DNA from 2 places in the Streptomyces sp. NPDC038280 genome. Region 2 is predicted to be linked to the other one. Evidence: riboswitches for the same ligand, from Rfam matches in the RefSeq annotation. Region 2 holds a riboswitch; the other holds the start of a gene.
The links. Region 2 has a riboswitch for cyclic di-AMP ahead of ACZ7J0_RS22210 (transglycosylase family protein). Riboswitches for the same ligand answer to the same signal wherever they lie in the genome.

Region 1 (4,205 bases), on a different contig from region 2:
GGCTGGACCGGCTCGGCACGGTCGCGGGCCGCGCCGACGAACTGTGCCGCTTCGCGGTCCTGTTCGGTGACCCGCAACTGGCCCTGAGCGCCGTCCACCGGGTGCTCGACATCACGGCGGAGGAGGTGCAGGCGGTCGCCAAGGCCCGGCTGCGCCCCGACAACAGGGCGGTGCTGGTCTACGAGCCCGTCCAGGCAGACGCAGAGAACGGCGCCGAGACCGCCGAGCAGAGCGACGAGGAAGAGGGAGCGGACCAGTGAGCGACGCTGCCGTGTCTTTGACCAGCATGGACTTCCACCCGCAGCCCCAGCCGGGCACCGCGACGCCGTGGGCCTTCCCGGCTCCGGACCGCGGCCGTCTCGACAACGGCCTGACGGTGCTGCGCTGCCACCGCCCGGGTCAGCAGGTCGTGGCCGTCGAGATCTTCCTCGACGCCCCGCTGGACGCCGAGCCGGAGGGCCTCGACGGCGTCGCGACGATCATGGCGCGCGCCCTGTCGGAGGGCACCGACAAGCACACCGCGGAGGAGTTCGCGGCCGAGCTGGAGCGCTGCGGCGCCACGCTGGACGCCCACGCCGACCACCCGGGTGTCCGGGTCTCGCTCGAAGTCCCGGTCTCCCGGCTGCCGAAGGCGCTCGGCCTGCTCGCCGAGGCGCTGCGCGCGCCCGCCTTCGTCGACACCGAGATCGAGCGTCTCGTACGCAACCGCCTCGACGAGATCCCGCACGAGACGGCCAACCCGGGCCGCCGCGCGGCCAAGCAGCTCTCCAAGGAGCTGTTCCCGGCCTCCTCGCGCATGTCGCGTCCGCGCCAGGGCACCGAGGAGACCGTCGCCGGCATCGACTCGGCCGCCGTACGGGCCTTCTACGAAGCCCATGTCCGGCCCGCCACGGCCACCGCGGTGATCGTCGGCGATCTGACGGACGTCGACCTGGACGCGGTGCTCGCCGACTCCATCGGCGACTGGACCGGGAACACCGCCGAGCCCCGCCCGGTGCCGCCGATCACCGCCGACGACACCGGCCGCGTGGTGATCGTGGACCGTCCCGGCGCTGTACAGACGCAGCTGCTGATCGGCCGCATCGGAGCCGACCGGCACGACCGTGTGTGGCCGGCCCAAGTGCTCGGCACGTACTGCCTCGGCGGGACCCTGACGTCCCGTCTGGACCGGGTCCTTCGCGAGGAGAAGGGCTACACCTACGGAGTGCGGGCCTTCGGGCAGGTGCTGCGCTCGTCCGCTCCCACGTCCCCGGGAGGGGCCACCGGCGCCGCGATGCTCGCGATCAGCGGCTCGGTCGACACCCCCAACACCGGCCCGGCGCTGGACGATCTGTGGAAGGTCCTGCGCAAGCTCGCCGCCGAGGGCCTCACCGACGCCGAGCGCGATGTCGCGGTGCAGAACCTGGTGGGTGTCGCCCCGCTCAAGTACGAGACGGCGGCGTCCGTCGCCGCCACGCTCGCCGACCAGGTCGAGCAGCACCTGCCCGACGACTTCCAGGCGCAGCTGTACGCGCGCCTCGCGGAGACCGGCACGGTGGAGGCGACGGCGGCCGTCGTCAACGCCTTCCCGGTGGACCGTCTGGTGACGGTCCTCGTGGGTGACGCCGCGGAGATCGAGGAGCCCGTCAGGGCGCTCGGCATCGGTGAAGTGACCGTCGTCACCGGCTGATTGACAGCGTCCCGAGGATCGGGGACCCCGACGTCACGTTACGTCGGGGTCCTCCCTTTTGTCTGGATTGGGAGGGAAGCGGAGTGTATGGCATGTGGCGTGCACTACAAAACAGCGTGTCTGTTTGGTGATTGAAAGACGATCCGCTTAGCGTCATGGGCGCTGTCCGCCAGTTGCACCCGCCGCACCCGCGGCATCGGGCAGCCATCGCCGAGTCCCCGTCAGGCGCGAGCCTGGGGAGCCGGGGACCCAATCAGTCCCTGGGGTGAATCGGACGCCTTCGCGCCTCGCGTGCGGAGGGGCCCGTAGGAGACCTTCCTGCTCCGAACCCGTCAGCTAACCCGGTAGGCGAGAAGGAAGGAAAGGATCAGCCACTACATGGCGTTCACCCGTGCCACCGGGAAGCACCGTGCCCCGAGCCGCCTGACCCGCCGAAGCGCGCACGTCGCCGGAGTCGCGGCGCTCGCCACCACCGGCGTCATCGGATCACTCGCCTCCCCGGCGCTCGCCGCCGACACGGAGCCCCTCCCCGTGGACACCGGCCTCACCCAGGTCGTCGTCGCCGACTCGCTCGCCGACCGCATCAACGCGCAGGCCGCCGCCCAGGAGCGCGAGGCCGTGGAGGCCATAGCCAAGGCGAAGGCGGAGGCCAGGGCCCGTGCCGAGGCCAAGCGCAAGGCCGAGGCCCGCGCCAAGGAGATCCGTGAGGCCAAGGAGCGCGCCGCCCGTGAGGCCGAGCGCAAGCTCCTCAACTCCTACCGTCTCCCGATCGCCGGCTCGTTCGTCACCACCGGCTACAAGACCGGCGGCTCGCTCTGGTCCTCGGGCAGTCACTCCGGCGTCGACTTCCGGGCCGCCTCCGGCACCAAGGTCGTGGCCGTCGGCTCCGGCACCGTCGTGGAGGCCGGCTGGGGCGGCGCGTACGGCAACAACATCGTGATCCGGATGAAGGACGGCACGTACACGCAGTACGGCCACCTCTCGTCGATCGGTGTCTCGGTCGGCCAGTCCGTCACCCCGGGCCAGCAGATCGGCCTCTCCGGCTCGACGGGCAACTCCACCGGCCCGCACCTGCACTTCGAGGCCCGGACGAGCCCGGAGTACGGCTCCGACATCGACCCGATCGCCTACCTGCGCTCCAAGGGCGTCAACGTCTGACCCCGACCGACCGCTTCTCGCGCCCCGCGCGTCCCGAAGGCCCCGGCTCCTCGCGAGCCGGGGCCTTCGGCGTACCGGGAGCCCACCGTGCCGGGTTCTGGCCAAAAGATATCCATGGATTTCCGGCAGCCATCGGAAATCCCGCCCAGCTGCAATACAGTTCACTAACAGTGAGTTCACGAACAGGCATCAGTCGGATGGGTTTAGCGCGGATTAAGGCGGAGGTTGAACATGCGCATTCCCGCGCATTCGGTATGCACGGCGATCCGCGACGACATCGTCGCGGGTGTCTTCGGACGCGGCAGCCGGCTGACCGAGGAACAGCTCGCGCGCCGCTACGGAGTCTCGCGCGTCCCGGTCCGCGAGGCCCTGCGCACCCTGGAGTCCGAGGGCTTCGTCGTCACCCGCCGCCACGCCGGCGCCTGTGTCGCCGAGCCGAGTGACCGGGAGGCCGCCGACCTTCTGGAGATCCGTGCGCTGCTGGAGCCGATGGGGGCCGCACGCGCCGCCGAGCGCCGCACCGAGGCCCACCTCAAGGTGCTGCGCGGCCTGGTCAGGCTGGGTCAGGAGCGGGCCAGGCGCGGCCAGGGCGAGGATCTGCGCTCGCTGGGCGGCTGGTTCCACGAGACGCTGGCCCAGGCGTCCGGCAGCCCCGGGCTCACCGCGCTGCTCACCCAGCTGCGACACAAGATCGCCTGGATGTACGCGGTCGAGCTCCCGGCGGAGCCGGTCGAGGCCTGGGCCGAGCACGGCGCGATCGTCGACGCCGTGGCGCGCGGCGACGCGGAGCGGGCCCGGGCGCTGACCGCGCTGCACGCCGAGCGTTCGGCTCCCATGCACCGGTTGCGCGGCCCTGTGAGAACCTCGCAACACGCAGTAAACACGGCGAGCGCCCGCAATTAACAAACGCGCCGTATACAAAGAACGAGGAAATGGGGGGCGTTAATTCTGCTGCCCGCCGACGGGGAATGGAGGCGGCGAAAAGCAGAAGAGCCGCACTGCCGGGAGAATTCCCGGGCAGTGCGGCTCCGCCGCAATTCGAAATGCCGCCGAGCGCGCCCGCGCCCCGATGGTTCAGACGGTCTCGGGGAGCTCGTCGAGACCCTCGGCGACCAGCTTCGCCAGACGGTCCAGGGCCACCTCGGCGCCCTCGGCGTCCGACGCGAGCAGGATCTCCTCGCCACCCTGGGCACCAAGACCGAGCACCGCCAGCATGGACGCGGCGTTGACCGGGTTGCCGTCGGCCTTGGCGATCGTCACGGGGACGCCGGAGGCCGTGGCGGCACGGACGAAGATGGACGCGGGGCGGGCGTGCAGGCCCTCGGCCCAGCCGACGTTGACGCGACGCTCTGCCATGGTGTTGCCCTTCGAGTCTTAG
Region 2 (4,205 bases):
CCGGCTCGTGTCGAAGGCGTTCACCCCGCGCCGCGTGGCGGAGTTCGCGCCGCGCGTGCAGGAGCTGACGGATCAGCTGATCGACGGCTTCGTGGAGAAGGGGAGCGCGGACCTGATCCATGACTTCGCCTTCCCGCTCCCCATCTACGCCATCTGTGACCTGCTCGGCGTCCCGCGCGAGGACCAGGACGACTTCCGGGACTGGGCGGGCATGATGATCCGGCACGGCGGCGGTCCGCGTGGTGGGGTCGCCCGGTCGGTGAAGAAGATGCGGGGCTATCTCGCCGAGCTGATCCACCGTAAGAGGGAGGAGCCGGGGGACGACCTCATCTCGGGGCTCATCAAGGCCTCCGACCATGGCGAGCACCTGACCGAGAACGAAGCCGCCGCCATGGCCTTCATCCTCCTTTTCGCCGGTTTCGAGACCACTGTCAATCTCATCGGCAATGGGGTGTATGCCCTGTTGCGCAACCCTTGCCAGCGGAGCCGACTCCAGGAGTCCCTCGCGGCGGGGGAGTACGGGCTGCTGGAGACGGGGGTGGAGGAACTCCTGCGTTACGACGGACCCGTGGAGCTCGCGACCTGGCGCTTCGCGACCGAGGACATCACCCTCGCGGGAGAGCGAATCGCCGCTGGGGATCCGGTACTTGTGGTGCTCGCGGCCGCCGACCGTGACCCCGCGCGCTTCGACGAGCCCGACACCCTCGATCTGTCCAGGCGCGACAACCAGCACCTCGGCTATGGGCACGGCATCCACTACTGCCTCGGCGCGCCCCTCGCCCGCTTGGAGGGACAGACCGCGCTCGCGACGCTGTTGACCCGGCTGCCCGATGTGCGGCTTGCGGTCGATCCGGCCGATTTGCGCTGGCGTGGGGGGCTCATCATGCGTGGACTGCGCACGCTTCCGGTGGAGTTCACACCCCACCAGAACTGACGGGTCGTCAAGACTGTGACTTTTATGTGATCTCCTCTGCATCGACTTGTGACTGACGTTCGAATGCCGCTACGTTCACCGTCAATCTCAACCGAGTCACACCAGTCACACGGAAGGCAACCCGTATGCGCTCCGGGAACGGACGGCACCGCCGACCTCGCCAGGCCCCCGCCCTCATCGTCGCGGCAGGGGTGACCGGATCGGCCATCGCCATCCCTCTGCTCGGGGCGGGCTCCGCGTCCGCCGCCGACGCCGCGACCTGGGACCGGGTCGCCGAGTGCGAGTCCGGCGGGATGTGGAGTGCGGACTTCGGCAACGGTCTGTACGGCGGCCTCCAGTTCACCCAGGCCACCTGGGAGGACTTCGGCGGTACGGATTACGCCCCGCGCGCCGACCTCGCCAGCCGCTCCCAGCAGATCGCGATCGCCGAGAAGGCGCTGGCCGCGCAGGGCGCCGCCGCGTGGGCTACCTGCGCCGGGATAGCGGGGCTCTCGAACGACGGCACCACGCCGGGCGTCGACCCGGGTGACGAGCCGGGGTCCGCCGGGACCGCGACACCCACCGCGCCCGCCACCCCGACGACCCCGACGACCCCTCTCCTTCCCACCGACCCCGCGGCGCCCGTCACGCCGGCCCCCGGTACGGAGCCGTCGCAGCCCGTCGAGTCGCTCACCCCCGGCACTCCCGCGCCTTCCGGGACCGGACAGACCCCCGACGCCGGCACCGGCAAGCACCGCGGCGCGCCCTCCCCCGAGGAGACGACCGGGTCCACCGGCGCCGATGCGGGCAATTCCATCGATGAGCGCGATAACGGACAGCACGCCTCACGTGGTGACGCTCCCACCCGAGACGCATCGAATCTGCCCGATACGGGCGTCGCGGATGAAACGGGCACGAATCCTGACGGCACCGAACCGCCCGGAACCGGCAAGGGCGACACGGCGGACAAGGCTCCGGCCGCGTACACCGTCCAGCCCGGCGACAATCTCTCCGCCATCGCCGAGGAGCAGGACATCGCCGGCGGCTGGCCCGCCCTGTATGACGCCAACCGGCAGACCGTGGGCGGCGATCCGGACCTCATCCTCCCCGGCCAGAGCCTTGATCTGGGAGTGAAGCAGGGGTAGTTCGGGCGCCTATGTCCGCTTCTGTTCGACTGAGACATGAGTCTCTTTGCCCCAACTGGCGCCCCTTGGCCGTGAAGTCCCGCTCTTCCCTGCCTCACCTGCGCAAATGCCGCGCAATGGAAGGCGAGTAGGGCGGGATTGCCCCTGATGTCCGTCTTTGAACTTGAGGCGGGTCTGTGTTTACGGTCGTCACCGCTCGCCATCGCGGGCCCCACCGACCGGAACGCCGAGTCCTGCCGCCGGTCGAGGGGAACAGTCGTCGCGTCATGCGCCGTAGGCAGGAGCGGGGGACCCAAGGTAAGTGCCGGGCCCGGTCGTTGAGACAGACGACCTGAGGACCGGCTTGGGGTGAAGTCGCGGACACGCGACCGGGCACCACCAGCCCGAACCCGACAGCTCACCTCGCAGGCGTCGGTGAGGGGAACAACTCCATGCTGCTTTCCGGCAAGAACAAGCACCGCCGCCCGTCCAAGGCCGTCCGCTTCGCCGCGTTCGCCGGCATCACCGGTGCCGCCGTCGCCGCCCCGCTGCTGGGCGCGAACGCCGCCTCCGCCGCCACCACCTCCGAGTGGGACACCGTCGCCCAGTGCGAGTCGGGCGGCAACTGGTCCATCAACACCGGCAACGGCTACTACGGCGGCCTGCAGTTCTCGTCCTCCACCTGGGCGGCGTACGGCGGCACCGCCTACGCCTCCTCCGCCGACCAGGCCTCCAAGTCGCAGCAGATAGCCGTCGCCGAGAAGGTGCTGGCGAGCCAGGGCAAGGGTGCCTGGCCGAGCTGTGGCGTGGGCCTGTCCGGCGCCTCGAACGACGCCGGCTCCGAGCCCGCGCCGGCCGCCGCGCCGAAGCAGCCCGAGCGCAAGGCCGAGCAGCCGACCACGCGCAGCCAGCAGCGCACCGCGCCGAAGGCCGCGGCGAAGAAGACCGTCACCACCCCGACCGGCAAGAAGGTCAAGAAGGGCGACGGCGAGTACAAGGTCAAGGGCGGCGACACGCTCAGCACCATCGCCGAGGCGAAGCACGTCAAGGGCGGCTGGGCGAAGCTCTTCGAGCTGAACAAGGACATCGTCGAGGACGCCGACCTCATCTACCCGGGTCAGCAGCTGCACCTCAAGTAAGGGCCTGTTCCACGGCAGACCCGCAGTGACCACCCCGGTCCGGCGCTCCCTTCCCCCGTACGCGCCGGGCCGGGGTTTCCCGCGTCCAGGCCCGCACCAGAGCGGTTACCGTCCAGTAGAACTTGTGTCGTTTGCCCCGCAAAGCAGGCCCTTGGGTCCTTTTTCGTCCCACGGTCCGGGCGCCCGGCTGGTCTGGGCCCCGGAGCCGGTTAGGCTCTTGCCGCAAGGCCAAAGAGACCCTGCACCGCATGCGTCACATCTAGCTTCACATCCCAGAAGGAGATGCTCGTGCCGTCCATCGACGTCGTCGTAGCCCGGGAAATCCTGGACTCCCGAGGCAACCCCACGGTCGAGGTCGAGGTGGGCCTCGACGATGGCAGCACCGGCCGTGCTGCAGTCCCGTCCGGCGCCTCCACCGGAGCGTTCGAGGCCATCGAGCTCCGCGACGGTGACCAGAGCCGCTACCAGGGCAAGGGTGTCGAGAAGGCCGTCCTCGCCGTCATCGAGCAGATCGGCCCGGAGCTCGTCGGCTACGACGCCACCGAGCAGCGCCTGATCGACCAGGCGATGTTCGACCTGGACGCCACCGACAACAAGGCCTCGCTCGGCGCCAACGCCATCCTCGGCGTCTCCCTCGCCGTCGCGCACGCCGCCTCCGAGGCGTCCGACCTCCCGCTCTTCCGCTACCTCGGCGGCCCGAACGCGCACCTGCTGCCCGTTCCGATGATGAACATCCTGAACGGCGGCTCGCACGCCGACTCCAACGTGGACATCCAGGAGTTCATGATCGCGCCGATCGGCGCCGAGTCGTTCTCCGAGGCGCTGCGCTGGGGCACCGAGGTCTACCACACCCTCAAGGCCGTCCTGAAGCGCAAGGGCCTGTCCACCGGCCTCGGCGACGAGGGCGGCTTCGCTCCGAACCTCGAGTCGAACCGCGCCGCGCTCGACCTCATCCTCGAGGCCATCAAGGAAGCCGGCTACGCCCCGGGCAAGGACATCGCGCTCGCGCTCGACTGCGCCGCCTCCGAG

Region 1: linked by a shared signal. The riboswitch ahead of ACZ7J0_RS04540 (M23 family metallopeptidase) and the one ahead of ACZ7J0_RS22210 (transglycosylase family protein) in region 2 are both predicted to bind cyclic di-AMP.

Annotation. Positions count from the first base shown of each region.
Region 1 covers NZ_JBVJYZ010000001.1:1,015,973-1,020,177, reverse strand. The annotation lists gene ACZ7J0_RS04550 (M16 family metallopeptidase) at 1-260, shown strand, start outside; gene ACZ7J0_RS04545 (M16 family metallopeptidase) at 287-1,669, shown strand; cyclic di-AMP (ydaO/yuaA leader) riboswitch at 1,868-2,034, shown strand; gene ACZ7J0_RS04540 (M23 family metallopeptidase) at 2,048-2,827, shown strand; gene ACZ7J0_RS04535 (GntR family transcriptional regulator) at 3,059-3,730, shown strand; gene ACZ7J0_RS04530 (HPr family phosphocarrier protein) at 3,902-4,183, opposite strand.
Region 2 covers NZ_JBVJYZ010000011.1:91,600-95,804, reverse strand. The annotation lists gene ACZ7J0_RS22220 (cytochrome P450 family protein) at 1-934, shown strand, start outside; gene ACZ7J0_RS22215 (transglycosylase family protein) at 1,060-2,058, shown strand; cyclic di-AMP (ydaO/yuaA leader) riboswitch at 2,318-2,484, shown strand; gene ACZ7J0_RS22210 (transglycosylase family protein) at 2,490-3,176, shown strand; gene eno (phosphopyruvate hydratase) at 3,459-4,205, shown strand, end outside.